One region of the Synechococcus sp. PCC 6312 genome, then DNA from elsewhere that is predicted to be linked to it. Evidence: riboswitches for the same ligand, from Rfam matches in the RefSeq annotation. Region 1 holds a riboswitch; each other region holds the start of a gene.

Region 1 (9,666 bases):
CAATTAACTCAGCCTTAGCTAAAATATGACCTGTCATTGCCGCAAGCACTTCGGCTTTTGTTTTCCCTGGCCTCAATTCCAATACGGTATCCACAGCAAATAACTGAAAAAAATATCTATGGCAGACTCCTGGCGGTGGACAAGGCCCAAAATAGCCCAACTGATTACGCGTTGTTAGGCCGTGATGACCTCCATCAGGGAGAACTGCCTTAGGGGGTAAGCTTTCGGATAAACTCGTTATATCCTTCGGCAAATCATAAATCACCCAATGATCAAACGTTTTACCAATTACGGCCTGGGCATCAGGATCATCCGTAACAACTACAAAGCTCTTTGTGTCAACCGGAGTATTTTTCCAAATTAATGGGGGTGAATGGTTGCCTCCATCACAGGTGTAGCGGGCGGGGATGTAACTATTGGGAGTAAATACTGAAGATTCAAGGTTCATGGCTAGGTTGATACAATGAATTTGATTTTAATTATGTTGGCAGCAATTTTTATCCTTATCCAGGTATTTTTAAAAGCTATTAACTTACTCATTCATATTCTTATAAGTTGCCACGGCTGAAGGTGAAATCTGATTCAGATAGCGGAAAATCCAATACTTAAAAACCGTATCCAACATCACTGGGAACGTGGCAATAAACATATCAATGAAGTCCTCGTTTTGAGGCAAGCCAAAGTGCTCCAGGGTATTGTTAACAATGACAGTCCAGCCGTGGGGTGAGTGGAAACCAACGAATACATCCGTAAACAGAATGATAATAAAGGCCTTGGCGCTGTCACTTAATCCATAAACCACTTCATCCATAAAGGTTTTCAGAATGGCAATTTGAGGCCGATTCAAGAGCAGCAGTAACGTAAACGCCGAAACTCCCAAGCTATCGGAAAGAATATTTTTCAGAGGTTCGATGAGTTCCTTTTGATATTCCGTAGAAAGTTCGATTGCTTTTTCCCGTAACTGCTCTTGGAGTTCGGCTGGCGGCACAGGAACCTGACTAATCAGACTTTGAAAGCGGATTTTATTTTCAAACTGATCTAATTCATTTAAGACCCGTTCCTGAATTTGGGTATTAATGATCATTTCAATTTTTCCCACTGCCTTAAAGTGGTTCACAATTGGCCCAATCACAAGTATTTTTGAAAGCTGTTGAGTCAGTAAAGGAATAATAATTAAAAGTAAGACAAAGCGAATTGCAATCCTTGTTCGAGCTTTGGATGTCCGAAAGTCCCGCACAATTTCTTCTTCATTGTTATCCCCTGGATCGAGTTCCCGGCGAAAACGATCTGCTGTTCGTAAAATTGAACGGGGAATAAAACCACTATCCAGCTTTGAGTCATCGGTTAAATCCTCATTACTGTAGCCCGACTCATAAAAAGATCCCAGTTCTAGGTTGGCGGGATCTGTCCTGGCAGAGGTGGGCTTTCTGGTTTTCTTTCCGTTCCCGTTCTGCTCTAGGTTTTGATGACTTAAGGACGGATTACCCAGGGCAACTAGCTCTGAATGATGGAGGCGTTTATAGCGGTTGAGGGTGGCATCAATAAACCGGAGCTTGGCAGGAATTGTCAATTCACCGGGATTAATGACCTCGGCGGTAATGGTATAGGTAGCGGCGGCTTCACTGTCTTGGTTGCCAACCGATTGATGATTACTGAGATTAGCTGGGAGTGTGACGGCTGGGGTAGAGGCATCATCAATTTCTAATATCCGATGGGTGGCCTTAAATTCTGTCAGACGCATCCGTACTGTTTTGAGAAGTTTTTGTAACTCGGCTTGAAAATAGTTTCCTTCTGACCCATCGCTGAGGGCAAAGCGACTAATGGGACGACCGCCAAAGTGCTCATTTTCAATGGCTCTGATTTTGAGGGCAGCAGTGTAGGAAGCATTGAGGGCCCGTTCTGGGGTAGAAAGATACCAATGTTCAGAATCCTTAATAAGCTGCCTAATTTTTTGAAACATCGGGAGAGTTAGCCCCTCAACCAAGACGGTACTAGAATCGTAGCAAATCCCAACTGTACACCCACGCTGACGAGTAATGGTGATCTGTTTTGGTGTGTCGTTACCGCTTGAGGGCTAGATCATCAGGTAGGCTAGAAAACGATGATGGGTTTTGAGCCAGGCCCCGGCTAGGAATAACAATTAAAGACCAGTAGGGGACTGTTTCTGGCGTAATTTCCCTCATCTGCCGAATTTGCTGAGTGGGTTGGGTTGCATATTCAATGTAGTGGGCCCGTTCTAACAATCCCAATTCCTCTAGAACATGATAAACCTTGGCAAAATGCCGCCCCAGTTTGAGAATAATCGCCGCATCAACCCCCCTAAGTTTGACCCGTAAATCAGCAATGTTTAGGGTGGCCGGAATCATGGTTAACACATCATTGCGAAACGTCAAGGGCACACCCAACATATCGGCACAGGCCAAGGTTGAGGAAATGCCCGGTACAACTTCTGTGGGAAACTGCCCCGCTAAACGCTGAAACAGATACATAAAACTGCCATAGAGCATGGGTTCCCCTTCACAGAGTACCGCCACATCCTGCCCGGCCTGGAGATAAGAGGCAATTTTAGCCGCGGCTGAGTCGTAATAGGGTTGGGAAGACCGCTCCACACTGAAAGGTAACGGTATCGGAATTTCAATCTGGTTGGCTTGAATATAGTCCGCCACGATGGCCCGGGCCAAAACTTTGCCATTTTCCATGCAGGGGTAGGCAATCACTGGAACCGTCGTGAGGATTCGATGAGCCTTGAGGGTGAGTAACTCCGGATCCCCAGGCCCAATGCCCAAACCATAGAGCTTACCGAGTTTGGTTTCTGTTGCACACATCATTCCTGCTCCTGGGCCAAGGCATTAATTGCGGCGGCGGCCATTGCACTTCCCCCTCGTCGGCCATGCACCGTTATAAAGGGAATTTGCTGGGGATGGGTGGCCAAGGCCTGTTTAGATTCCGCCGCCCCCACAAATCCGACTGGAAACCCCAAAATTAGGGCAGGTGGGGGTAGGCCCTGATCCAGTAATTCCAATAGATAAAACAAAGCCGTTGGAGCATTCCCAATGGCCACCACTGCTCCGGCTAAATGGGGTCGCCATAACTCAATCGCCGCCGCGGAACGGGTATTGCCAATGTTCACCGCCAGGCCTGGGACTGCCGGGGCATTTAACGTACACAAGACCAAATTATCCGCAGGCAGTCGTTGGCGCGTCACCCCCCCGGCCACCATTTGGGCATCACAGAGAATGACGGCCCCCTCCTGAAGAGCCTTGCGCCCAGTTTTGACGGCCCCCGCTGATGCCTGTAAATCTTTGACAATATCGGGCATTCCACAGGCATGGATTAACCGCACCACCACTGTCGCTAAATCCTGATCCAGGCCAGCTAAATTGGCTTCGGCTCGAATTGTGGCAAAGGATTGGCGATAAATTTCACTGCCATCACGGATATAGTCGTAGGTCATAATCTGCTAGAGTGGGCGGGCCCAGATTTTGGTCCTAACGTGGCGGCAATCAGGGGCAAGAGTTCCGCAAGCGGTTGTTGGGCCATGACTGGGGCCTGGTCATCCCGAAGATCTCCGAGATAGAGGCGATAAATATCTGGCCCAATGCCCAAAAGGGTGATCTCTGCCGGACTGGGTTGGGCGCAGGCCTTAGGGCAGGCGGTGAGGTGAATATTCACAGGGGTAGTTAAGGATAAGGACTCTAAATAGCCCCCTAGAACCTGGGCATCCGCTTGAGTTGGGGTTTGGGCCGCAGCACAGCCAGGTTTGCCAGCACAGGCGACAATACCTTGGGGATTTTCTGGAAAAGGGGATAAATTGAACTGGCTTAATTGCTCAATCACGGCTGGAATCTGAAGAGAGGGAGTATTAACGATTAGAACTGAGTGCCAAGGGGTGAGGCGCAAATCCCCAGAACCAAACTCTGAGGCCAAGCCCACCAGGCCCCGTAATTGATCTTTGGTCAGTTGCCCTTGGGGTAAGCCAATCCCGATATACACCTGTTCCGGCTCGGCCTGGGGGTGAATCCCAAGGTGTTGTTGACCAGGGTGGGTGGGAAGGGAGGGAATTTTGGGGTGGCGAGTGAGGGGAAAGTCTAAGTAACGGCGGGCCTGGTTTAAGAATGTTTCTAAGCCCCAATCAGCCATAATCTCTCGTAAACGGACTTTGGGGGGACGATCTGGGGCCTGGCAATAGTCAAGGTAAGCCCAAATCAGGGACTTAATTAACGGCAAGCCTTGCTCAGGAGAGACTAGCACACCTGTGGGAATCAATTTTTTCTCAATCCCAAACATTAAATGTAAATAAATCCCGGTCTCCAGGCCTGGGGCTATTTCTGGATCAACGGCTAGGGCGGTTAACTGGATTTCGTTATAGCGATGCTCGGCCACAGTTGCAGAACGCTGACCAATGCTGCACAGCCCGCCTCCATCCAGGCCAATGGAAAACTTGGCGGGTAATTGGGCCAGGCCGGGGTGATTTGCCCAAAAAAATTCTAACTCCCGTAGCCAAGGGGCAAAATTAACTAACTCGGCCGGATCACACCCTGCCAAAGGGCTAACCATGACATTGCGTAAGACATCTACAGCCGGATTTTGGGCGGCTAAGCCCAGTGCCTGTAATCGTTCTAAGACCTCAGGCCTGGGAATCTCCTTGAGTCCGCGCAGTTGGATATTGGCCCGATTCGTAATCTGTAAGGTTTCCACTCCCAGGTGCTCAGCCAAGGCCACCAGGCCCCGTCCCTGTTCACGCCTCAGTTGCCCCCCAGGAATGCGGATCCGTAGCAGTAAGCCATCAGCCGCCGTTACGCCATAAAACAGGCCTGGGCAGACAGGGGATAAAGAGTTTGTGAATGGGGGCAAATCTGACACCTAATCTCCGTGAACCGCAGAGAGGGCTAAATGAAAATGAATGTTCTATTCTCGATTGGCATTCTGACTTACTCCAATAACCTGCTGTCTCAAGTTATTTGGACTTTACAGTTGCGGCACAGTACCGGACTTTCACCGGGCTTTCCCAATCGAGCATCCCCTCATCCTAACATGGCTTGATTCTCCAGGCTGAAGCTCCCTGAGAAGCGGGCGCAGGGTAAAATCTCCAACAACAAATGTGCTAGCCTAGGCTTACTAAGAATGATTATTAATAATCATGATGACCCCCAAGTTTCCCCGCATCCAAAGATTCTCCCTCACAGGCGTGATTACAGCGTTTGATCAAGAAAAGGGCTCCTATCCTAAGGCGATATATCTCAAACATAATGAGGAAATCTATCGCATTAAGCTGACCAAACTAGCTCGTAAATCCCTCCAGCAGCCCCCAGGCCTGGAAGCCATTATCCAAGTCTCCGGGGAACGGGAATATAAACCGGAAAACAATCAATTTCGCTATAAAGCCCACGATTGCCAAATTGTTGCCTCCCCCCCAGAAAAAATCCTCTCTCCAGAGGCAGCGGTCTCCAGGGAGAAGGGCGTGAGTCAACTTGGAAAAATCTTAATTTGTCAAAAATCTAATTGTTGTCGCCGCGGTGGCACCGTAATCTGGGACGAGTTAACCCAAGAAATTGCCGCCCAAGGCCTGGAAGGACAAATTACCCTCAAAGCAGTTGGGTGTATTGGGGAATGTAAACGGGGGCCAGCCCTAGTGGTGATGCCGAGCAAAAGTCGTTTTACCCACGTCACCCCCAGCCAAGTTCCCCAATTACTCGCCGCCTGCACAATGCACCAGCAATCCTAGGCTTTCAGACTGTCTGCAGCCAAGAAATGGGCCAAATGGTAGGCCCGCTCTTCCGTCTTGAGCAAAATCTGATCGTACAAATAGGCAGTGGCCCGATCACCCAAGGTTTCGGCCTGGGCAGCTTGTTGACGCAGAATTTGGAGAAGGGATTGCTCTGCCCATAGATCATGGTTGATCATCTCCCGGCTGCTAAAGGCACCACTGGGTTCTGGAGTAAAGCAGCATAACTCTCCTAATTGAATAAAGTTAGCCGCCGGAATTCCCCCCAGGCCATTGAGCCGCTCACCCAAATCATGGACATGGCCCTGGACAGCTTCGTAGCAATCTTGGAAAAATTCATGCAACTGATAGAATTCGGCTCCCTCAACAACAAAATGATGCTTTTGATATTGCAGATACAAGGCCTGGAAACTAGCCAAAAGCCGATTCATGCCTTCACAGACTGGCGTGGTAGAGGCCAGATCCAGTAGAACAACATTTTCAGCAATGACCCCAAAATCCTGACGAGGTTGAGTCGTAGTTGTCATGGCAGTCTCTCAAATTTAAAGTTAGAGGTTAGTCGAATCTCACTACGCTGGGCAAGGAACCAGAGGTGGGTTATGGGCACAGGATATCCAAGTTGCCAAATTGATAATCCAGCGGAGAACCCTTGCCAATCGCAATAAGCTTACTTTATTGATAACATACTCGACCCAGGTTAGTCGCTGATTGTCGCCAAGATATTTTGGCCCAGGCCGGGTAACTAAGAAACTTTCTAGACTTGCTTCCTGTCTTTATTGCTATATAATATCAATAACTTTGCCGATACCCAGGTAATGACACTACCGACCCTAGCCTCACACCTTAGCAATAAGTGACTGCTGGCCTGGGAAAGCCTACTCCGATCTATCTTTTTTGCGAAAGACTGGCATTTTCAAGTATTGATTTATTTTTTTAAATTTACCTTTGGAGGATTTCCTCTCCCCATGCAGTCCCATTCCCACGCCCATCATGATTTCTCCGAAACAGCTCGGCATACTATTGCGGTGCGCTGGGATCATCGCTGGCCCATCTACCATCGGCTGTCTGGTTTGGGGATTCGCTGTTGGTGTACTCCCTATCAACCCCTCCAGGTAGAAATTTCTTCCCCAGCCGTAGCCATTCAAATCTGGAGTGTCATTCGCCAACTGACCACCTCTCGCCAAGAGCAAGCCGCTTGGTTGGGGCAGTGCTGGCAGCTTTCGACCGTTGAGTCTTAGGGCAAGTCTGTAAAACTTAGCCTAGAGGGATTTAGTCTCCTTAAAACCCTAGCAAGAACTCCTTCTCAATATTTCGGCCTAGGTGAGGGGATTGCAAGTGCGTGGGGGCAATTCCGAACCCGCATTGTAGAGATAAAAGGAGCCTAAATCTAAGACAGCATTCCGGTAGCGAATCTCACCCAGTAAGGGTTGTTTATCCTTATCGCCCTCTTTTCCACCGGTGAGATCAATGGCTTGATTCCGACTGTCATTAATGCCATAGGGGACGAGCTGGAGGGCATAGCCCTGTCGGGGATTAACAATAAATTTGCGAACTTCCACCTCGGCCACCTTCAAGAAGGGAGCCAATTGCCGATATTCAGAGGTTGGAGAGAGAGAACTGAGTAAATAGTTTATGGGTAATGTTCCGGTTGTGGAAGCAAGCCCGGAAATTGTGCTTTGATTTACGGTTCCAGCTAAACACCAAGAGACCGGAGCCGCTGGGCTTTCTCGATAGAGTCCGACAACGTTGTTGCCTTGTTTTGTAAAGATAAAACAGGTGCCACTGGGCTGGCCCGCCGGTAATGCGGTTGGGGGTTGGCTACAAACGCGGTAATTACCATCAGGCAAAGCGGCAATGGTTTCAACGGCTTGGGCAGCTGGGTTGCCAAGGAGGACTGTTAGCAGGCTTGTTGTCACTAAAGGAATGCCCAAGCGCAATGATGGTAGCATTTCCATTCCCCTAACCTTAACGTTAAAACTCTTCCACCTCTTAGCAAACATGAATTCCCGCCGAAAACCAAGACGACTTGTGCCAGTTTCGGGGGCTTAATGATTGCCTGTGCCAGTTTTTGATATCTGTGCCAATTAACCTAAATGGTCTGCGATAAATTGTGATCTGATCAACATCTGAGAATACTGTAGATAGCCACTGTGCATAGGCTAGTTTCCAGTGCGTAAAGTTAGGTGTGCTTTGAGTATCCCATTGGCTGGATAGATGACCGACACGATTAAGTTTGGTGTGGAATTAGGGTGTGAGGATTACGAAAATGTCGAGAAAAATTAGCTCTGCCTTGGTGCTGGGCCTGTTGACAAGCCTCTTAGTGGGCTGTGGTGGTGGGGAACCCGAATCAACTGCGATTAGTCCGCCCCCCTTACCCACTCCATCGCCCCCTGCCCCAGAACCCCCCCCGACGGCTGGTGTTGGCCCCTCAGTTTTAGGAAATCTCACACCGCCAACCAATCCCCAAATGCGGGTGAAAACCATTGCCCAGGCCAAGGATGTGGGCCGCCCCAATCCCTTTAGTAGTGTCAGTCCGGCGCAGGCTCCCCCTGGCTTAAATAGCCAAAATGCTCCCTTACCGGCGCCAATTCAGTTTGTCCCTGTATCCCAAATTAATCAGCGGCTAGCCGAAATTCTCCCCCCTTCTGCCTTACCTCCTGGCCGAGTTCCCGCAGCTCCCTTACCTCCGCCTAAAGATGCCCAGGGTGTGCAGTTATTTGGTGTGGCTGTGGTCGCTGGGGTTCCCCAGGCCATTGTGCGCGCCCCCGGTGAAGTTGTCAGTCGAACTGTGCGGGTGGGAGATACCTTAGCCAATGGGGTGCGAGTGACCAATATTTTGGCCTATGGCTCCAGTCCGGCCATTGTTTTAGAGCAGTTTGGACAACAGGTGACCGTTGGTATTGGCCAGGCCCAAGCCAGCACCCCCAACAATAATGCTCCTCTCTAACTCGTGATTTAAGCTATGGGCTGGGTGGCTTCTCAAGGCAGATGGGGCCAAGGGCAAGCCGCCGAAAATCTTGGAGGAGTTGGCGTCCCGCCCGTTCGTGATCGTTTTTGAAACGCTGGATAGCTAGATAAACAATATATTCTTCCCCAGAACGTTCATCTAGTCCGACCTGATAGCGGTTGAGCAAGCGGGGGGCTTGGTTTAAGTCCTGCAATAAGTCGATCAGGGCGGCCGCAACCCGCTGATTGTCATAGGCAGCTTCGCCAATATCATCACAAATAGCTAGCTTGATGGCGGCATTTTGATCTTTGAGGTTTGCAGGCAAGACCCCAGGGGCATCTAACAGTTCAAGTTGATCGGAAATGCGGATCCAGCGGAGTTGGCGGGTCACTCCAGGCCGGGCAGCACTGGCGGCAATTTTTCGCTTCAGTAACCGATTAATCAAAGCAGACTTACCAACATTGGGAAACCCTAACACCACTGCCCGCACGGGTCGGGGATTCATGCCTCGGAGTTTGCGCCGTTCATTAACCGTTACCCCTGCGGCCTGGGCGGCTTTGAAAATTGCTACGACTCCATCTCCTGTTTGTCCATTGGCGAAATAGGGACTCTCAGCTTGGGATCGAAACCAGGCCTGCCATTGTTCCCGCTCCAAGGGACTAATCATATCCAAACGATTCAGGATCAGCAGACGCGGTTTTGTCCCAATCCATGCGGGAATTTGGGGGTGAAAACTCGCTAGAGGAATCCGTGCGTCCCGGACTTCTAAGACTACATCCACCCGACTCAGTTGTTCCTTGAGGGCTTTTTCGGCCTTGGCAATATGGCCGGGATACCACTGAATCAGGGGAGTCGCGACAATACCCCGCTCAATCCGTTCTAGTGGGCCTAGGTCAAGTTCAGGCTTGGGTTTACGGGGCATGGATTTAATCTCATCATCAAAACGTCTAGGACTTATTGCACCGTGGGACGGCGACCATTCCCCCCAGTAACG
Region 2 (9,666 bases), 1.7 Mb from region 1:
TTGGAATTATCGTTGCGTGAAGCCCAGTTAGCCGTGCGGAACTATACCATCCTTAATAATCGCACTACTAACCTAAATAACTATGATACTCAGATCAAAGATATTTATCAGCATTTAGCTCAATTAAAGATTCTAACAGAAGATAACCCCAATCAACAGATGGAATTAAGAAAGTTAGAATTATTAATGAATGAAAAAATTAAAATTCTTAATCAACTGATTGATGATATTGATCGTCAAAATGTTGATATCGTTAGACGAGCCTATATCACGACGGAGTCCAACCCGTTAATTCCAAATTTAGTCCAAACGCTAAGGAGAGTTAGAGACCGAGAATTAGTCTTACTCCAACAGCGACGAAAGGCTTTTAAGGAGAATGATGAGTTAAGCTCAACCATAACCTGGGCAAACTTGGGGATTACCCTATTAATTCTGATTGTGATTCTGATCTGGATTTATCGCGAAATCCGCCGCCGTTATCACCGAGAATCTAAAGCAAACCAACAGGAAGAATTTTTAGAAGTTACCTTGGCCAGCATTGGGGATGCCGTGTTGATGACTGATGCCGATGAAACGATTATCCTGATGAATCCGGTGGCGGAGGTGTTAACCAATTGGCCCCACCAAGAGGCGGTGGGACAGAAATTTTCAACCATTCTGAACCTGATCAACACCGAAACCCAAGCACCCTATCCCTCCCCCGCCACTGCGGCTATTAAGTCTCAGGTGAATCAATCCCTACATAGTGCGGTGTCCTTAGTCCGGCGAGATGGAGAAAAAATTGATGTTGATGATAGCTGTGCCCCAATTATTGGCTCCAGTGGTTTAGTGGAAGGGGTAGTCATGGTGTTTCGGGATATTTCTGAGCAACGCCGCCAAGAAGAACAACTGGCCCAAACCCTGAGCCGCGAGCAAGAGATTAATGGCTTAAAAACTAGCTTTATTTCGATGGTCTCCCATGAGTTTAGAACTCCCCTCACGAGTATCTTTTCCTCAACTGAACTATTGGGATCTTTTGATGGAAAAACGAACCCAGAACGGCAAAAAAAACATTTTGAACGCATCTACTCCTCCATCTACCGCTTAGAACAAATGCTGGATGATGTCTTACTGATTGGTCGGGTTGAATCAGGTAAGTTGCAGTTCCAGCCCGATGCCATGAATTTAGAATTTGTGATGAAAGATATTGTTGATTCGATTCAAGCGGGGATTGGCCGCCATCACCAGATTAACGTTAGTTTTGACAATGTGGATCAGCCAGTCTTCATGGATGCCAAACTGATTAAATATATTTTTACCAATTTACTATCCAATGCCGTCAAATACTCGTTACCGATGCATCCTGTCGAGGTGAAGGTTGCCATTGTCAACGCCGGGGTTGAAGTCCAAGTGATTGATCAGGGGATTGGCGTTCCGGCGGAAGATTTACCCAAACTGTTTCGGACATTTCAACGGGCTAGTAATGTTGGCAATATTCACGGCACCGGCCTGGGGTTGAGTATTGTTAAAACCTGCGTGGATTTGCATGGCGGCTCAATTCAGGTGGCAAGTGTTTTAGATCAGGGGACTCGGTTTCGGGTGTGGCTCCCCAATCATTTGGCGGTTTTATCTAAAGCTAGCTAAACAGGATTGACTGATGGCCTAAGGGGGAGATTTTGGGTGGCTAGGAACTGCCTTGGTATGGTAAGAGGCCCCACTATTGTTGAGGAAGCATTGTATCGGGGGAATGAGAAGCTATAGGTTTCTAAATTACATACCCAATATGACGTGAACCTACCCGGTTGGGACTACGTAAACGTACCCGGTTGGGATCGAACCAACGACCGATCGCTTAGAAGGCGAGTGCTCTATCCGCTGAGCTACGGGTACACAAGTGTTAGGTAAAAACGGTAACTTAAGCCCAGGCCAATGACCGGCTGGATTAATTCAATCCTATCAGGTCATTAAGGTGGGGATGGCTGGGTTAACAAAACTGAATTACTCAGGAAATCCGACCAGGTGATATGGTGATGGAATCGGTTTTGATGGGGAGCAGCCATCAGACGCAAGGGGGAAAGAGTAGTGCCGAATCTACCGCTGTCCCGCAACTGTGATGAGAATTTCTAACCTAGGTTCTCTCAGTCAGAATGCCCGCCGATGTGATGAACTCCAATTAACGTTGCGTCTGCGAGGTACAGGCAAACATGAATATTTCCCGCTGGTTAAGCCTGGGGATGATAGCTGGGCTAAGTTTTTATCTTGTTATCGCCTCTCCCGCTCCTGCCTATGCCATGCACATTATGGAAGGCTTCTTACCTCTCAGGTGGGCAGTTTTTTGGTGGATTGTTTTTCTACCTTGTTTTTGGTTAGGCTTCCGATCTCTCAACCGTATTGTTAAGGAACAGCCGGAATTAAAGCTCCTTTTGGCTTTGGCTGGGGCGTTTACTTTTGTCTTGTCAGCCCTAAAACTTCCCTCGGTCACAGGCAGTAGCTCTCATCCAACTGGGACGGGCCTGGGGACAATTTTATTTGGCCCTTGGGTGATGAGTGTTTTGGGCGCGCTGGTTTTATTGTTCCAGGCCCTCCTTTTAGCCCATGGTGGCTTAACGACTTTAGGAGCCAATGCGGTTTCGATGGCTGTGATCGGCCCATTGGTTGCCTATGGAGTTTATTGGCTGATTCTCAAAACAACCCATAAGCAGAAAGTGGCGATTTTCTTAGCCGCAGCCCTGGCAGATCTGGCAACCTATGGAGTCACGTCTTTGCAATTAGCCCTGGCATTTCCGGCCCCAGTGGGCGGGGTTTTAGCCTCATTTCTGAAGTTCGGTGGCATTTTTATGATTACCCAAGTCCCCTTGGCCTTGAGTGAAGGATTACTCACTGTTTTAGTCTGGAATTGGCTCCAGGCCTACTCACCGGAAGAACTCAAATTATTAAAACATTTACCCGCAGCCCTAAAAGAAACCTAAAGCTTATGCACATTACAACCGAGACCGAAACCGAACAAGTCACCCTCGCGCCAGAAATTCGTGATTACTTGAAACTCGTCAGTGGCAGCAGAATTAAGTTTGTTATTAATGATCAGGGACAAGTCAAACTCTTTCCACTCAATGTTGAAGTTGAACCGCTGTCTGGAATCCTTCACTGGCCTGGGATAGCTGAAGTCTCTCATGAAGATATGGAAGCTGCAATTATTGAGGCCGCCAATGATTGGACTTGATCCTAATTTCTATCCATTCACCGCTGAGGTTGTTTCTCTCGATGCTTAAATCCCGTTCATTGCGCCTCAATCTTGGCTTAACTGCTGGAGTCTTAATCCTGATTGCTGTTCCCTTAGCCATGCTTCGAGAAGCTGAATTTTCCGGTGCAGATAACCAGGCCCAGGATGCGATTACCGCCCTTCACCCCAACTACAAACCCTGGACACAGCCAATTTTTAAACCTGCCAGTAGTGTTGAATCTCTGTTATTTGCTGCCCAGGCCGCTTTCGGAGCCGGAATGATTGGCTATGTCATGGGTTGGTATCGTGGCCGTCAGGAAGCTAGAACCGATGCCTCCCCATCCCCGATGAAAAATCGAAATCCGAATTGAATTTATCAATCTAACAATCTCAAACTAGAGCGTTATGTAGGCTGTTCTGAGCCATAAGAACCTGAGAAATCTTCCTAGAAAAACGCTTTTTAACCTATCCTTGTTTAATTCTCAATGGGAAACGTGATATGGCTAGTAAAATTCCTGTTACGATCATCACCGGCTTTTTAGGCAGTGGTAAAACAACCCTAATTCGCCATCTCCTCCAAAACAATCAAGGGCGGCGAATTGCAGTCTTGGTGAATGAATTCGGGGAAATTGGCATTGATGGAGACTTGTTACGCGCCTGCACGCCGGAAACCTGTGAAGACAGCAAAATTTGGGAGTTAACCAATGGCTGCTTGTGTTGCACGGTTCAGGAAGAATTTTTACCAACAATGCTGCAACTCTTAAAGCGACGGGATCAACTCGATCATATTTTGATTGAAACCTCTGGCCTGGCCTTGCCCAAACCCCTGGTAACTGCCTTTCGTTGGCCAGAAATTCGTCAGGGGGCGACTGTGGATGGTGTTGTCACCGTTGTGGATTGTTTTGCCGTAGCTGCGGGTCAATTTGCCCCAGATTTAGCCGCCATTGCTGCCCAACGCCAGGCCGATGAGAGCTTAGACCACGACACGCCCCTGGGAGAACTTTTTGAAGATCAACTGGCCTGCTCAGATTTGGTGATTCTCAATAAAACCGATCAAGTCGATGCGAATACCCAGGCGCGCGTCATGGTCGAACTTAAACAGGAATTGTCTCCTCGCGTCAAAATATTATCCACCCACCAGGCCCAAGTGAGTTTAGAGCTAGTCCTTGGCTTTAATGCCGCCGTGGAAGATGATCTGGATGCTCGCCCTAGCCACCACGACCTAGAGGAAGATCATGATCATGACGAAGACATCAACTCGGCTCACATTATCCAAGACCAGGAATTTCAACCGGATATCCTCCGCCAACGTCTTGAGGCCTTACTCCAAACTGAAGAAATTTATCGGATTAAGGGATTTGTTGCGGTTCCGGAAAAACCAATGCGTCTCGTCATGCAGGGAGTGGGCCAACGCCTGGATTATTTCTATGATCGACTCTGGCAACCCGAAGAACCTCGCCAAACCCGCTTGGTATTTATTGGGCGAAATTTAGATCCCGAGCGGTTAATGATGCATTTAATTTCTTGAAACACGTGGCTGATCAGGATGACCTTGAATGGTTTTGTATGCTGTTTTTTACTGCCTTGTTGTTGGATGAGTTCTGTGGAGCTAAACCTTTTGCTAGTAACTTTGCTTGAGGCAAGAACCAGTTGCTTGAAACTAATTTAACTTTATTATCCCGTATCAACTCTAATGAATCAGCAGGCGTTAGATCAATTTTGGCAAGCTTACCTAGAGTCAAATCCGACTGTTTTATCTACCAGTGATTATGCTGGGGCAGTGCAATTTGGCGATTATCCTGATTTAGCCAATGAATTAGGGCAGTTAGTTCTTAAAGGGAACAAAACCGCCACCTGCTCGGCTCTTTGGGAATGGGAAGCAGCCGCAGAGGAAATTCCTAAAGTTGGTCTCAAGCGCATTGTTATAGATGGGGCAAATAACCCTTTGTGCGTAATTGAAACCACCGAAGTCAAGCTTTGTCCATTTAATCAGGTTGATGCACAATTTGCAGCGGATGAGGGTGAAGGAGATTGTACTCTGTCTAGTTGGCGGCGGGAACACTGGACTTATTTTTCTCGAGTTTTACCTGAAATTAGTCAACAGCCTACTCCAGAAATGCCTTTGGTGTGTGAGCGTTTTAGAGTTATTTTTTCATAATTCTGGGAGTGTTTCTCCAAACTCAACTGGAGCACTGATACCTTGAGAGTATGTTAAGAGGGGGATCCCTAACTTCTGACCATGGGTATGACTCTTTCGCTCTCTGAGCAAAATACAACTGATGTTCTCATTGTTGGCGGTGGGACAATGGGGCTAGCCATTGCAATAGAACTCGCTCTCCAAGGGGCAAAACCGACCATCCTCACCCGTAATTTAGAAGAAGCCGCCCTCTATGCCGCCGCTGGAATGTTAGCTCCCCAGGCCGAACAACTGTCCCCCGGCCCAATGTTGGACTTATGTTTAGCCAGTCGCGCGCTTTATCCCGATTGGATTAGTAAATTAGCCCAACTGACGGGCCTGGATGCCGGCTATTGGCCCTGTGGAATTCTTACTCCGGTTTATGACGATCAAAATTATCCCCAACCCCAAGTTAGCCCCCCAACATCTCCAGCCCCGGAACTCTCAGACTCCAAAAATCTGGCCGCCCACTGGTTAACGGGAGAGGCGTTAGAACAACGACAACCAGGATTAAGTCGCAAAGTTAAGGGGGCCTGGTGGTATCCCAAGGATGGGCAGGTGGATAATCGGGCTTTAGCAAAGGTATTGTTGACGGCGGCGAGAGAATTGGGGATTGCAATCAAAACCAACACAACCGCCACGGAGTTTGTAACAACGAATCAAAAAATTAATGGCATTGTCACCAACACCGGACTTTGGCAGGCCGAGCAGTATGTCTTAGCCAGTGGGGCCTGGAGTCAGAGTTTAGTGCCGATTCCTGTGACTCCCCGGAAAGGGCAAATGCTCTCTCTTAAACTCGCCCCTGATCAACCTCGCCCCTTAAATCAGGTCATCTTTGCCCCAGATGTTTATTTAGTCCCGCGCCAGTCCGCGCGAATTGTCATTGGAGCCACCAGTGAAGATGTGGATTTTGCCCCTGGAAATACGGCTCAAGGAGTCCAACAACTCTTAAACGCTGCGATTGCTGTCTGCCCGGCCTTGGCGGAATTAACGATTGAAGAAATTTGGTGGGGATTTCGCCCCTTAACCCCCGATGAATGGCCGGTTTTAGGTCAAGGGGCCTGGGACAATCTTTGGTTAGCTACCGGACATTATCGCAACGGTATCTTGCTTGCCCCCATTACTGCCTACCACATCAGTGAGTCTGTTCTCAAGGGGCAATCGGTTCCTTCCCTAACTCCCTTCAGCTACCAACGCTTTTCATAGTTTCTGATAAAAATTAGTCTGAACGACTATGACTGCTCCCAGCCGGACAAGAATTAGTTCAGAAAAGTTTGATGACCACTGACCTCACGATTTCTATCGCTCCAGAACAGCTTGGATCGCGCAATGTAATTCAGATTTAAACTGGCTGTAAGTTGTTAACCTGTTCATAAACTACTGAAGCCCCTCAACCCACCTTATTAATTCTCAATCTTGTAAACAGTCTTTGCGAAACCTATCAAATCTGATAACGATATGAAGTAAGTTGTGCCTTTGCCACCAGATAATTAAAGTAGAACTGGAATAGTTGCTGTTGTGATTTGCGAGGATTGAGAGTCATCATGTTTAAAAAAATTGTCGTGGCTGTAGATGGAACTGATTTGGGGGATCTGGCCTTTCAAGAAGCCCTTGCCATGGCCCAGGCCAATCAAAGTAACTTAATGCTTGTCCATGTCATGTCCCCGATGAATGAAGCCTATCCAGATCCAATTTTTGCTGCACCGGGAGCTACTGGGGTCTATGTGGGTCTCCATGAAGAAGTGATGAAAGTTTATACCGAACAGTGGGAAGCCTTTGAACAACGGGGCCTGGATTTACTAAAAAACCTTACGGAGATGGCCACTGCTGCGGGTGTACCAACGGAATTTACCCAGGCCCTTGGAGATCCGGGTAAGGCGATTTGTAACTTGGCCTTCGAGTGGGACGCTGACTTAATTGTGTTGGGGCGACGGGGCCTAAAAGGATTGAGTGAATTATTCTTGGGTAGCGTGAGTAACTACGTCCTGCACCATGCCCATTGTTCCGTTTTGACGATTCAAGGTGCAAAAGCCAAAGCTGCTGAATAATCGACCAGCCAAAATCAGCACATATCCAGATTAGGGAAGTGGATAACTTATCTCTGGCTAGAAACCCTGATCCTCAATGTTTTATGCTCAGTTTATCCCTCATGGTCAGCTCTATGGTGCAACGGATTGTTTCGGTTTTCATTTTGGTCGTAGCCCTAATGCTGGGTGGCTGTGGTGCCAATGCCGCTACGGGCCTCCAGGCCTATGTGGATAGTATTGATGGCTATGAGTTTCTCTATCCCACGGGTTGGGTGCAAGTGGACGTTTCTGGAAACGCCGATGTTGTGTTCCATGACATCATTCAAACCTCTGAAAATGTTAGTGTCGTAGTCAGCCAAACCAGTAGCAATAAGACCTTGACGGATTTGGGTAGCCCGGAAGAAGTGGGACAACGCCTGCTCCGAAATGTAATTGCTCCTCAGGAATCTGGACGTAATGCGGAATTATTATCAGCCGCCGCTGCGGAAATTGGCCCCAAAACCTATTACTCTTTGGAATACCTGGTTCAAATCCCGGCTGCCAATGGTGAATTCCAAGAGCGACATAATCTCTCAACCATTGCGGTTAGTCGGGGCAAGGTGTTTACCCTCAGTGTGTCTGCCCCAGAAGGTCGCTGGCCAAAAGTAGAAAATCGCTATCAGCAAATTGCTCAGTCTTTCTCGGTGTATTAGAATATTGATCCTGCACATCAGGGGCCTGGGGAGTTAGCTCAGTTGGTAGAGCGTTGCGATCGCACCGCAAAGGTCAGGGATTCGAATTCCCTACTCTCCATAAGTAAAATCGAGAAGGCTCTGAACCACTCTCTAACTATTTCCTCTGATTTCCGATGATGTTCCAACACGCTTATATTGGCTAATGCCGTCACCAAGGAACGTTGCTGAAAGACAAAATGCCCTATTTTGACTCAGTTTGATTAATCCATCCCTAAAATGCAAAAGTGTTTTTAACCCTAATTTTAAAATATTGACTTGTTTCCTATCGTTACTTAGAACTGTTGTCACTGCCTAAATCTGGAAAAATTATAGAGATCGGTTCACAGCACTTGGTCACTGGATTTTCTAACTGGGGTTCTATTAACCGCCAGTCTGACGTGAAACTCGCTATTGTCTGAATCTAGAAACTTATTTAAGATGAGAAATACCCCCTACCCTTGAGATTTAAAGTGGAGCCATCTAATCCTCTAGGTTCTGTGATTCAGGGATGTTTGAGTCAAGGTTTAGAGATTCGCTTACATCCTGATATTTCGGTTGAGGAAATGCGAGTTGGTAAGTTTCTTGTCATTCAGGGGATTAAATCACGCTTTTTCTGTTTATTAACTGATGTTTCTCTAGGAACAACGAATCCCCGTATCCTGGCCAACCCACCCGCCCCCACCAATACCTTTTTGCAAGAAGTTTTAGCTGGGAGTAGCACCTATGGGACGATTAATCTGGCACCAATGCTGATGATTACCCAGGCCCGCCCAACTCTACTGCCATTACCCACAAGTCGCAACCATAAACGCCAAAAACAAGGGATGCCGCCCCAATCAAGTGCCGAAATAGAGTTGTTGCCCGTCAAAACAATTCCCAGTCATTTTAGTCAAGTTTATGAAGCCACCCCAGGGGATTTCCGGGCCGTTTTTGGTTGGGAAGATGACCCCCATCGGCGGAATTTTACCATTGGGCAGCCAATTGATATGGATGTACCGATTTGTTTGGATTTAGATCGGTTCATTGAGCGTAGTAATGGCATTTTTGGCAAGTCGGGAACGGGTAAATCCTTTTTAACACGGTTATTATTGGCCGGAATTATTCAGAAACAGGCAGCCGTGAATTTGATCTTTGATATGCACTCGGAGTATGGCTGGGAAGCAACTTGTGAAGGTAAAGATCTCCGAATGGTGAAAGGACTACGGCAACTCTTCCCAGCCCAAGTACAAATTTATACTTTGGATGTAGATTCCACAAAGCGGCGGGGAGTTAGGGATGCCCAAGAGTTATTTATTGGCTTTGATCAAATTGAAGTTGAAGATTTGATGTTGGTTAAAAATGAACTGAATCTTTCCGATGCTAGTTTAGAAAATGCCATTATTTTACGGAATGAGTTTGGCCAGGCCTGGATTAATCGGTTACTCGTGATGACTAACTCAGAAATTCAGGAGTTTTGCGAAACCAAAATGGGGAGTAAGGCTTCGATCATGGCCCTGCAACGGAAGTTAACCCGCCTAGAAGGCCTGAAATATCTCCGCAATACCACCAGCC
Region 3 (9,666 bases), 560 kb from region 1:
CGATCAAAGTTCTGTGCAGTTTCTAAGGCTGCCAAATCCATCGCCATCATCCCGTGTTCCTGGTGCATTCCCATCAAGCCCTGAGTGGATAGGGGTGGAACAGCCCGGCCAAACCACTGTTGATACCAGGTCTTCATTTCGTTAATTTCACGCTCTTGATCCTGGATAATGCTCTGAGCCAGCGTTTTGAGTTCTGGGTGTTGAGCTTTTTTTAAGGCAAGCTCGGCCATATCAATGGCATCTTGGTGATGCGGAATCATCATTTCGATAAATCCTTGATCAGTCCAACCCATTTGCATCGGACGTTGAGCGACGACACTGGATGATTGACTTTGATACGCCACTGTTACCGCCGCCGCAGACCCCGTAAGAATAAGCCCAGCCAAGCCATAAATCCATAGTTGATGACGCATACAAGTCCTCTCCTGTTTACTTTCCTACTTCTAGTCTGACCAAACATCATGAAATCAAGATGAAATTGAGAGTGGGTCATCTTGCATTCAAAGAACGGGTAATAAGCCTTTGGATTCATGCCGGATCAAAGCGATATCCCAGGCCATAGACGGTCTCAATCGGATTAGTCAGTCCATGGTCTGCTAATTTACGGCGCAGAATCCGAACTTGGGCCGCAACAACATTACTGGTGGACTCAGAAGCAATCGCCCACAGTTGATTTTTAATTTTTTCACTGCTGAGAATTTGCTGGGGATGTTTCATGAAATATTCGATCAGTTGAAATTCTTTAGCCGTCAGAGGAATCCTGACCGAATCAGCTTCCGTGTTCTGAATGATTAAATTAGCTGTGCCATAGTCTAAGGTAATGCTGCCAACAGTTAATGTATTAGCTTGCAACTGGGGAGAACGACGGTGTAAAGCCCGCAAACGCGCTAAAAGTTCCTCCATTCCAAAGGGTTTAACGAGATAATCATCCGCCCCTGCATCCAGGCCAGCTACCCGGTCACTAATTTTATCCTTTGCAGTCAGAATCAAGATGGGGAGAGGATTTTGGTTAGCTCGTAACCGTTGACAGAGTTCAATTCCTGTTAGACCTGGTAATAACCAATCAAAGATGCCAAGCGAGTAATGAGTCCAATGGTTCCCTAAGAAGCCCCAGGCCTGGTTGCCATCCTGAACCCAATCCACAATATAGTTTGCTTGAGTCAAAGCCTTTTGAACTGCTGCCCCTAAATCTGATTCATCTTCGACCAAAAGTATTCGCATAACCAATATAGTAAACGGAAGCTAAAAAACCCTCCAGTTAAAATACCAGAAGATTTCTCGAAAATTTTACCAAAGACATCTAATCATAGGTATTAATTCGAGCTGTACCAAAGGGAATAAAGTCAGACTCACCGCGCAACTTTGCGGAAAGATAAAAAAACCAGGAACGAGCATTGATATTTGAGTCTTTTACAGATTTTAAAACAATTTTTAAGTTTTCTTGATGAACAGGTTTATCAAAACTTAGTCGAACTAGATAATTGTCAATAGTATAGCTCATCTCAACCTTATTTCCAGCTTCATCAATAACACTAATGCCATTTATCACACCCAATTTTTTGGGAATTGTCATTGACAATGCTTCAATATTACCGTGACCAATATTGATCAAAATATAATAATTAGAAAAGACAGTGCCTGTACTATTAGGATTGGCATAAGCCTCTTGAATATTCGGCAATAAATTCTTAGAAAAAGAAGGCTGAGGAAATAAACCCAATGATAGTAAAGCAATCATCATATACCTGAAAACATTCATGGTTAATCCTTTTAGAGCAAGTTAGCAATTACAAGAACAGAATTTCTATTCTGGCTCTTAGATATAAGCTTAGAGTGTCATTATGAAATGATGATGAAATTTCATGAATCAAGTTATATAGTAAACAGTAATAAATTGTGAGATTAGGGCGGAATTATATCTCCCTGAAAGTTTCTAGTTTTAGCGAAGGGCTGTTCCTTGTTAAGGCCTGTGATGATCAATTACTCTCACAAATGAAGACGGACTGCTATAGCCCTGATTCCAATTCTGAGTAATGATCATGAAATTAAGATGAAATCAGAGTATTGGATGCTAACGAGAATACTCTTGAATCAATGCCATTTCCGTTCCCAGAAGTTGATTTAAGGTTGGGGTCTTTACTAATTCAGGCTCGCCAGGAGAAGCTAGCAACATGACTCCCATCAAAGCCATAATCGCATTTTCGGCAAAACTGACCAGGCCAAGAGGTGCTTTAGAATTACCACCCACACAAGCACAATTTAAGGCTAACTTATCAATAAAAACTGCCTTAAACACAGAAATTCCACCACTAACCCCAACCACCAAAGCCCCCACACCTGTCGCCATTGGAGCCAGGCCCGATAAAATCCCCAGGCCAATAAATAACTCGATAAACGGATAAACTTTTCCATAGGGTTTACAGCGTTTCGTAATCAGGTCGTATTTGGCAAAACTCTCGGCAAACGCATCTATATCCATCAACTTTAAGGAAGCCAGCATCGACAGGGCAATCCCCATAAACCCAGTAAACCCAAGGGAAGTTGCTACGGCCATTAGCCCTGCAGTCGAAAACAAGGCAATCACAGGGGTGTAGGAATACTCCGGGGCCTGGGCTTGCACCTCTAAATAGGCCGCTAAATCCGTATAACCCCCAATGCGAGTTCCATCCCAGAAGATTTGCGGCGTGGTTTTAACCTGGTGCAGGGTCTTGAACTCTTCTACTTCGGCTTTAGTTGACAAGCGAATATCCTCAAACGGAATGTTGTTGTCATTGAGTAATGCAACCGCTTTTACTCCCCAAGGACACTCATGGTCAGGCATTGACATCCGATAGACTTTTACTGTGGTTTGTCTGCGCTCTAAGTTCATCGTCTTGACTCCTAATGAATTCAACATAGTTTTATGTTAAAGTCTAAAGCAGACTTGAGAGTCAAGTGTTTTTTAGGATATTTTTGATGATGAGTCGTTCACCTCTGAAAATTGGCGATGTGGCCAAACAATCGGGCGTATCTATCCCAACTCTGCGCTACTACGAAACTCTGGGTTTAATTGGTCCGGCCAAACGAGGTGATAATGGTTATCGGTACTACTCTCCAGAGGTTATTTCCCAAGTTCTCTTTGTCAAAAAAGCCCAGGCCCTAGGTTTAGCCTTGGATGAAATTCGCCAAATTCTCAATGTTCGAGACCGGGGGGAATTACCCTGTGAGATGGTGCAGAGTTTACTGGCCAAGAAAATCCAACAACTTAACACCCAAATTTCACAAATGCAGACCTTCAAGCAGGAACTAGAGACTTATCAAACCCAGTGGCAAAGCATCACACCCAAACTGACTGACGCTGAAATTTGTCCGCTGATTGACACAGTTACTCCCTAAATAGGAATAATGGAGCTATGGCAGTGAGTCAGGACAACATCAGGGAAGGTTTATTTACCCGAATGAATAAAGGTTGACTTGTTTGGGCAGATAAATTAAATCAAAGCTTTACTCTATTTCAAAACTCGCGAGGCATTGAAAATAGCGAATACTGCCACACCAACATCCGCGAACACAGCTTCCCAAAGCGTTGCTAATCCAATGCTGCCTAATCCAATAAAGATTGCTTTAATCATTAGCGCTATCACAATATTCTGCACAACAATTTGGCGGGTCTTCTGGGCAACTTTGATAGCCTCTGCCACCTTTGAAGGATCATCTGTCATTAACACCACATCGGCTGTCTCAATGGCAGCATCCGACCCCAGTCCTCCCATTGCTATGCCAATGTCAGCTCTGGCAATTACAGGCGCGTCATTGATGCCATCTCCCACAAACGCAAGTTTCTTTTTCCCAGCTTGATCTAGCAATTTCTCGATTTCATAGACTTTTCCTTCCGGTAGTAGTTCAGCAACAAATGCATCTAAACCAAGTTGATGGGCAACGGATTGGGCAACCACCTGGTTATCTCCCGTCAACATCACGATCTTTTCAACTCCCATACGCCTTAAGTCTCTGATGGCTTGAGCTGCATCAGCTTTGACCTCATCAGCAATCAGAATATATCCGGCGTAACATCCATCAACAGCTAAATGAACCACCGTACCTGCCACATTACAGGTATCATGTTTGATATTTTCTCGATGTAGGAGGCGATCGTTACCAGCAATCACCACATGATTTTCCACAATGGCGCGAATTCCATGGCCTGCGATCTCTTCATAGTTCGTCACTTTAGAGTCCGCGATCGGTTGGGCGTAAGTCTCCCGAATCGACAACCCGACTGGGTGGTTAGAATGAGATTCTGCATTTGCGGCTAGTCTTAGCAATTCAGCTTCAGAAAAACCATTCTTAGTAACGATCCGAGTAACATTGAACGTACCTTTCGTTAAGGTTCCAGTCTTATCAAACACAACAGTTTTAACCTCTGTAAGGGAATCCAAAAAGATAGAACCCTTGACTAAAATTCCTCGCGTGGCCGCTCCTCCAATCCCACCAAAATAGCCTAGCGGAATGCTAATGACCAATCCACAGGGACAAGAGATAACCAACAATACTAGAGCACGATAAACCCAATCAGAACGATCTGCACCAGGAATAAATAACGGTGGCAACAGAGCAACAACTAATGAGAGAAATACAACTATCGGGGTGTAGTAACGGGCAAATTTAGTAATAAATTTCTCAGTAGATGCCTTTTTGTTAGATGCATTTTCAACTAAATCGAGAATTTTCGCAATTGAGGATTCACCAAACAGCTTAGTCACTCGAATAGTCAGCATACCGGATTGGTTAATCATACCCCCAAGGATCGAGTCTCCTGGTTTTACCGTGCGCGGAACAGACTCTCCAGTCAGGGCTGAGGTATCCACCTGCGATCTTCCTTCTAAAATCTCCCCATCCAGCGGTATTTTTTCACCGGGCTTCACTAGAACCAGGTCTCCAACCTTCACCCTTTCTGGCGAAACCTGTCGAACTATGCCATTCAGTTTTAGATTCGCAGTATCGGGACGCACTTCCAGTAAAGCTCTGATGGAACGACGTGATCGCCCCACCGAGTATTCCTGAAATAGCTCTCCAACCCGAAAGAATAGCATCACGGCAACAGCTTCGGGTAGCTGATGAATCGCTAGTGCGCCCAAGGTGGCGATTGTCATTAAAAAGTTTTCGTCAAAAACCTGCCCTCGCAGAATATTACGTCCCGCCGTTTTGAGCACGTTCCAGCCACTCAACAGGTAGGCAGGAATAATCACTGCAAATTCAGCAGAGTTGTAGGGTGTGTTGTGTAAGGGCTGCTTAAAAATAATGGCAATAGCAAACAGGGCAATCGCAATCAGGACGGGTGGCAGTTCTTGCTTCAGCTTAAATTCACCAGAGCGGTGATTGTGACCATGCTCGTGCCCATCATCTGTATCCGGCTCTTCGTGAGAGTGTCCTTCAGCGTGAGAGTGATCTGCACCAGGATTGTGCTGAAGTCTTGCGGTTGTTTTAAGGGTGTAGCCCAGAGATTTGATCCGGTCTTGAATTGCGGCTTCGTTGACCTGTTCTGGGTCGTAGGTTACAACTAATCGCCCGGTTGCCACCGTCACCGCTGCCTCTGTTACCCCTCCCAGCCGTTCCAGGCTCCCTTCTATTTTCATCTTGCAGCCTATACAGTCCATGCCGTCGACCTGCATCTGCTGAGTTTTGAGCGATGGCGTTTGAGTCATAGTCATTGCCTACAGTAATTGCCCGCAACCGGAGGGTTTTCCAAATTGTAGATCAATTTCGGCAAATATATGAATGATTATTCATATATAAAATGATTCTCAGTTTCACCTCTATAATGAGGCTGAAAGCATTACTAGCTCATCCAAAGATCAACTTCATGACCAAACCCACTCAGGATGTAGAGTTTGCTCCCGATAATGCAGAAGTGCCGCAATGTGAGCAGCATTGCCCAGTCCATCTGGATCAGATTCGGCAAGTGCAGCCAGACATGCTGCCGTTGGATCGGGCACAGCAAATGGCAGAATTTTTTGGCACCTTAGCCGACCCCACTCGATTACGCTTACTTTCAGTGTTGGCAACTCAGGAGTTATGCGTTTGTGACTTAGCTACCGCGCTGAAGATGAGTGAATCTGCAGTGTCTCATCAGCTTCGTGTTTTGAGATCGCAGCGTTTGGTGAAATATCGCAAAGAAGGACGCAATGTTCATTACAGCCTTGCCGATCTCCATGTGGTCAACCTGTATCGAGAGGTAGCAGCGCATCTGAATGAAACGGAGTAACGAAAACATGACTGAAGCTCAAGTTCGTAAGCAATACAACCAACTAGCAACTGTGTATGACCAACGCTGGAGCAGTTATGTCTCTGGCACGCTGGAATTTCTCAGAAGTTGGTCAAGGCTCTCTCCAACAGACAAAGTGCTAGATGTCGCGTGTGGAACTGGAGAGTTTGAACGGTTAATCTTAGGGGAAAATCCAAGTCAACAGATAGTCAGTGTGGATATTTCAGTCTTATTCCAATGTTGATTTTTAACTTGCTTCTGTCACTGCCCTACCCTTCGATGATGCTAGTTTTGATACGGTCATCTCTGCTAATTCATTATCACTATTTTAATCATCCCAACGTTGAGCATGACGAACAGCAAGAGATTGGAACGGCGAAACTTAAAGAACATTATTCAGCGTTCAACTTTAGCGACTAAACAAGCTAACGGATCGAGAAGAACATCGATGAAACCAAATGCCAGCTAACAAACTTAGAACAAAAATTCCAGTGTAGTAGACAAGTGAAATCAACCGAGTAGAGAGCGGAGGCGCAATTCCTTCTACTTCCACTTCGTGGCTGACCGGTAGCATTGCGCTGCTGGCTGATACAATCTCCGCAACAACCTGATGAGGTGCACCATCAAAAAACTGCTCATTCCAAGTTATTTTGCCTTGAGCGTCAGTTTCACCCTGATAACCAAATATCTGTTTATTGTCCTCAAGGGCAATTGCTTTTGCGTTGACAATAACATTTGCTTCAGGATTTCCAGTTGTTGTGTTAACAACCTGAATAGTTTGGCTTGAGAGCTGCCCAACCATGGCTTGCTGATCCCCTGATAAACGAATTTCCAGATCCTGCGAACGTTGCACCGATGGACTCATTGCGGCTTGGGTCTCTCCATGATCATGAGCAGACATAAATTCTGCACTGATATTGACAAACAAGAGAACCGCAATTGCAACAACGGTAGCAGCACTGAGCAATAACCTTACGGGTTGAGGCGCAATTTCACCAGCTTGAACTATCTGCCTTCCTCCGATGATTAAGCCACTCCCGACTCCAGCAAAGATCAAAATGCCAATCAAAATAGTAGCATTTCTATACTTTACAAATCTTTCGGGCACTGAAAGCTGCAATGACTGCTCGAATGGCTCAAACGCACCTGTGACAAGAGGAGCCACTTGAACTTTCAAAGCATAATTCCCCCGAATTGGCATCACTTGCTCAAACTCTAGTTTGCCGCTCGGAGCTTTTGCACTCAGTTCAAGCAGTTGAGTTCCCTCTACGATCGGAAAATCAGAGGTAAACCAGGGCGTTTTTGCAGGGGTTAACAGTTGCAATTGAAACTGTGCGTTGGACAAGGGCTGTCCGATCGCATCAACGGCTTGTAATGCAACCCGAATCGGGGTTCCATCGGGAACGGCTTGACTCAAAGGCGGCTCAGTTTGGAACTGAACACTGGGCTGAGCGGCATGGGAAGGAAGGGGATGAAACCAGAGGACGACACAAATCAGGCTAGCTGAGAGAGCCAGACCAACATACTTTAAGTTTTTCATGATTAGCCTGCTAAATCTGGATGACGCTGTAATGACCCTAATGGCAAGCAACCGCTGCGGTGTTGTGTCGAGTGCTGTGCAGGGCATCATGCACGGGTGGGTAAGTGCTGAAATACAGTGTCCAAATAATAAGCGCACATAGGCTAGTCAACAAAGCCGCCTGAACTGGAACTGAAAGCGTAACTTGCTGAGTGCGCTGCCAAAGAGAAGTTGAACTGACCATATCTGTACCTCGCAGATAGATTGACTCACGGACTAGGATATCGGCGGGCATCCTGGCTTGGAGCGTCATTCTCTCCTCACAGTTGCGGGACAGCGACAGATTTGCACTGCTCTTTCCCCCTTGCGTCTAACGGCTGCTCCCCGGTAGAACCGACACAACAAGTTGAGAATACACCACTTTTGCGATCGCTGCTTTATTTTGTCATGGCAGGCTTGTGTGAAATCGGGGGCGGATACCTGGTTTGGCTGTGGGTACGGGAAGGCAAAAGCGGCTGGTTGGCATTGGTTGGGGCACTTTTACTCACTGCCTATGGATTTGTGGCAACGCTTCAACCTGCCAACTTTAGATGAGCCTACGTTGCCTATGGTGGAATTTTCATTATTCTCTCTATCATCTGGGGATGGAAAGTGGACAACATGATGCCTGATCGTATGGACTGGCTTGGAGCCGCAATTGCTTTAGTTGGTGTCTTGGTCATCATGTACGCCCCCAGAACTTAATTCCATTCGTTAATCCTGATTCAAGCTTGAGAAGCCGTCCTTCTCAGACTCTGTTCTCATTGAATCGCTCCCTGGAAGCATGAACTTTCCTAAAGGCTTTCTGAGCGTAGAAGGTAATACGGTTAATAATGAAAGGATTATGAAAAGACTATAACAATGGCACTCTCCGATCGTCCCCCTAGTTTGCCCGAGGTTCACCGCAGTATCTCGATTCCTGCTGCTAAAGGCTTTTGGCGCAAGATGTTGGCATTTGCGGGACCGGGCTACCTTGTTTCTGTCGGGTATATGGATCCTGGTAACTGGGCTACCGACATTGCAGGCGGCTCACGCTTTGGCTACACCTTGTTGAGCGTGATTCTGCTCTCAAACCTAATGGCAATTTTGCTGCAATCGCTGTGTGTGCGGTTAGGTGTTGCCACTGGAAAAGATTTAGCCCAGGCTTGTCGAGACTACTTCAGTCCGCGTGTCAGCTTCATGCTGTGGGTGTTGTGTGAGATTGCCATTGCTGCCTGTGATTTAGCTGAGTTATTGGGAAGTGCGATCGCCCTGCAACTGCTGTTTGGCATTCCGTTACTGTGGGGCGTGTGCCTCACTGCACTGGATGTGCTAGCGTTGCTATTCCTTCAAGGCAAAGGCTTTCGCTATGTAGAAGTGCTCATCATTATGCTGGTGGCAATCGTTGGCGTGTGTTTTGGCGCAGAAATTTTATTCTCTCGTCCTGATGTGGGCGGAATTTTACAGGGCTACTTGCCGAATCCGGAAATTTTGCGAAACCCAGGGATGCTTTACATTGCGATTGGAATTTTGGGTGCAACAGTGATGCCGCACAACCTGTATCTTCATTCATCGATCGTTCAGACTCGCTCCTGGCAACCTACACCCCAAAAGAAATGGGAGGCGATTAAGTTTGGCACGATTGATTCTACGGTTGCGTTGTCTTTTGCCCTGTTCATCAACTCTGCCATTCTAATTGTTGCCGCAGCGACTTTTCATTTCTCTGGTTATCACGAAGTCGCCGAGATTCAGGATGCTTATAAGCTGCTATCTCCTCTGCTCGGTGTCAGTGCTGCCAGCGCCATTTTTGGATTAGCGTTGCTGGCTTCTGGTCAAAGCTCGACATTGACAGCAACTTTGGCAGGACAGATTGTAATGGAAGGCT

The links. A riboswitch is a leader RNA that binds a small molecule or an ion and turns the genes downstream of it on or off. The one in region 1 is predicted to bind cobalamin.
Region 2: it holds a riboswitch for cobalamin, as region 1 does, so the genes downstream of both, SYN6312_RS00655 (energy-coupling factor ABC transporter permease) here and cobG (precorrin-3B synthase) in region 1, are expected to answer to the same signal.
Region 3: it holds a riboswitch for cobalamin, as region 1 does, so the genes downstream of both, SYN6312_RS13355 (hypothetical protein) here and cobG (precorrin-3B synthase) in region 1, are expected to answer to the same signal.

The regions. Positions count from the first base shown of each region.
Region 1 is NC_019680.1:2,176,814-2,186,479, reverse strand. It holds gene SYN6312_RS10700 (YbhB/YbcL family Raf kinase inhibitor-like protein) at 1-448, opposite strand, end outside; gene pxcA (proton extrusion protein PcxA) at 533-1,960, opposite strand; gene cobI (precorrin-2 C(20)-methyltransferase) at 2,061-2,828, opposite strand; gene SYN6312_RS10685 (precorrin-8X methylmutase) at 2,825-3,454, opposite strand; gene cobG (precorrin-3B synthase) at 3,451-4,854, opposite strand; cobalamin riboswitch at 4,899-5,047, opposite strand; gene SYN6312_RS10675 ((2Fe-2S) ferredoxin domain-containing protein) at 5,141-5,725, shown strand; gene SYN6312_RS10670 (Dps family protein) at 5,722-6,252, opposite strand; gene SYN6312_RS10665 (Asr1405/Asl0597 family protein) at 6,691-6,963, shown strand; gene SYN6312_RS10660 (hypothetical protein) at 7,042-7,674, opposite strand; gene SYN6312_RS18335 (hypothetical protein) at 7,992-8,672, shown strand; gene ylqF (ribosome biogenesis GTPase YlqF) at 8,686-9,594, opposite strand; gene SYN6312_RS10645 (hypothetical protein) at 9,627-9,666, opposite strand, start outside.
Region 2 is NC_019680.1:145,414-155,079, forward strand. It holds gene SYN6312_RS18070 (ATP-binding protein) at 1-1,623, shown strand, start outside; tRNA gene SYN6312_RS00650 (tRNA-Arg) at 1,797-1,869, opposite strand; cobalamin riboswitch at 2,000-2,153, shown strand; gene SYN6312_RS00655 (energy-coupling factor ABC transporter permease) at 2,184-2,948, shown strand; gene SYN6312_RS00660 (hypothetical protein) at 2,954-3,199, shown strand; gene SYN6312_RS00665 (energy-coupling factor ABC transporter substrate-binding protein) at 3,241-3,570, shown strand; gene cobW (cobalamin biosynthesis protein CobW) at 3,699-4,727, shown strand; gene SYN6312_RS00675 (ASCH domain-containing protein) at 4,893-5,357, shown strand; gene thiO (glycine oxidase ThiO) at 5,445-6,581, shown strand; gene SYN6312_RS00685 (universal stress protein) at 6,920-7,423, shown strand; gene psbP (photosystem II reaction center PsbP) at 7,537-8,094, shown strand; tRNA gene SYN6312_RS00695 (tRNA-Ala) at 8,122-8,194, shown strand; gene SYN6312_RS00700 (ATP-binding protein) at 8,586-9,666, shown strand, end outside.
Region 3 is NC_019680.1:2,733,190-2,742,855, reverse strand. It holds gene SYN6312_RS13395 (DUF305 domain-containing protein) at 1-413, opposite strand, end outside; gene rppA (two-component system response regulator RppA) at 529-1,221, opposite strand; gene SYN6312_RS13385 (hypothetical protein) at 1,301-1,741, opposite strand; gene SYN6312_RS13380 (MauE/DoxX family redox-associated membrane protein) at 2,072-2,869, opposite strand; gene SYN6312_RS13375 (heavy metal-responsive transcriptional regulator) at 2,956-3,375, shown strand; gene SYN6312_RS13370 (heavy metal translocating P-type ATPase) at 3,489-5,684, opposite strand; gene SYN6312_RS13365 (helix-turn-helix transcriptional regulator) at 5,843-6,244, shown strand; gene SYN6312_RS18420 (hypothetical protein) at 6,252-6,488, shown strand; gene SYN6312_RS13355 (hypothetical protein) at 6,654-7,784, opposite strand; gene SYN6312_RS19075 (CbtB domain-containing protein) at 7,822-8,076, opposite strand; cobalamin riboswitch at 8,032-8,176, opposite strand; partial or broken gene SYN6312_RS19070 (YnfA family protein) at 8,187-8,507, shown strand; gene SYN6312_RS13350 (Nramp family divalent metal transporter) at 8,664-9,666, shown strand, end outside.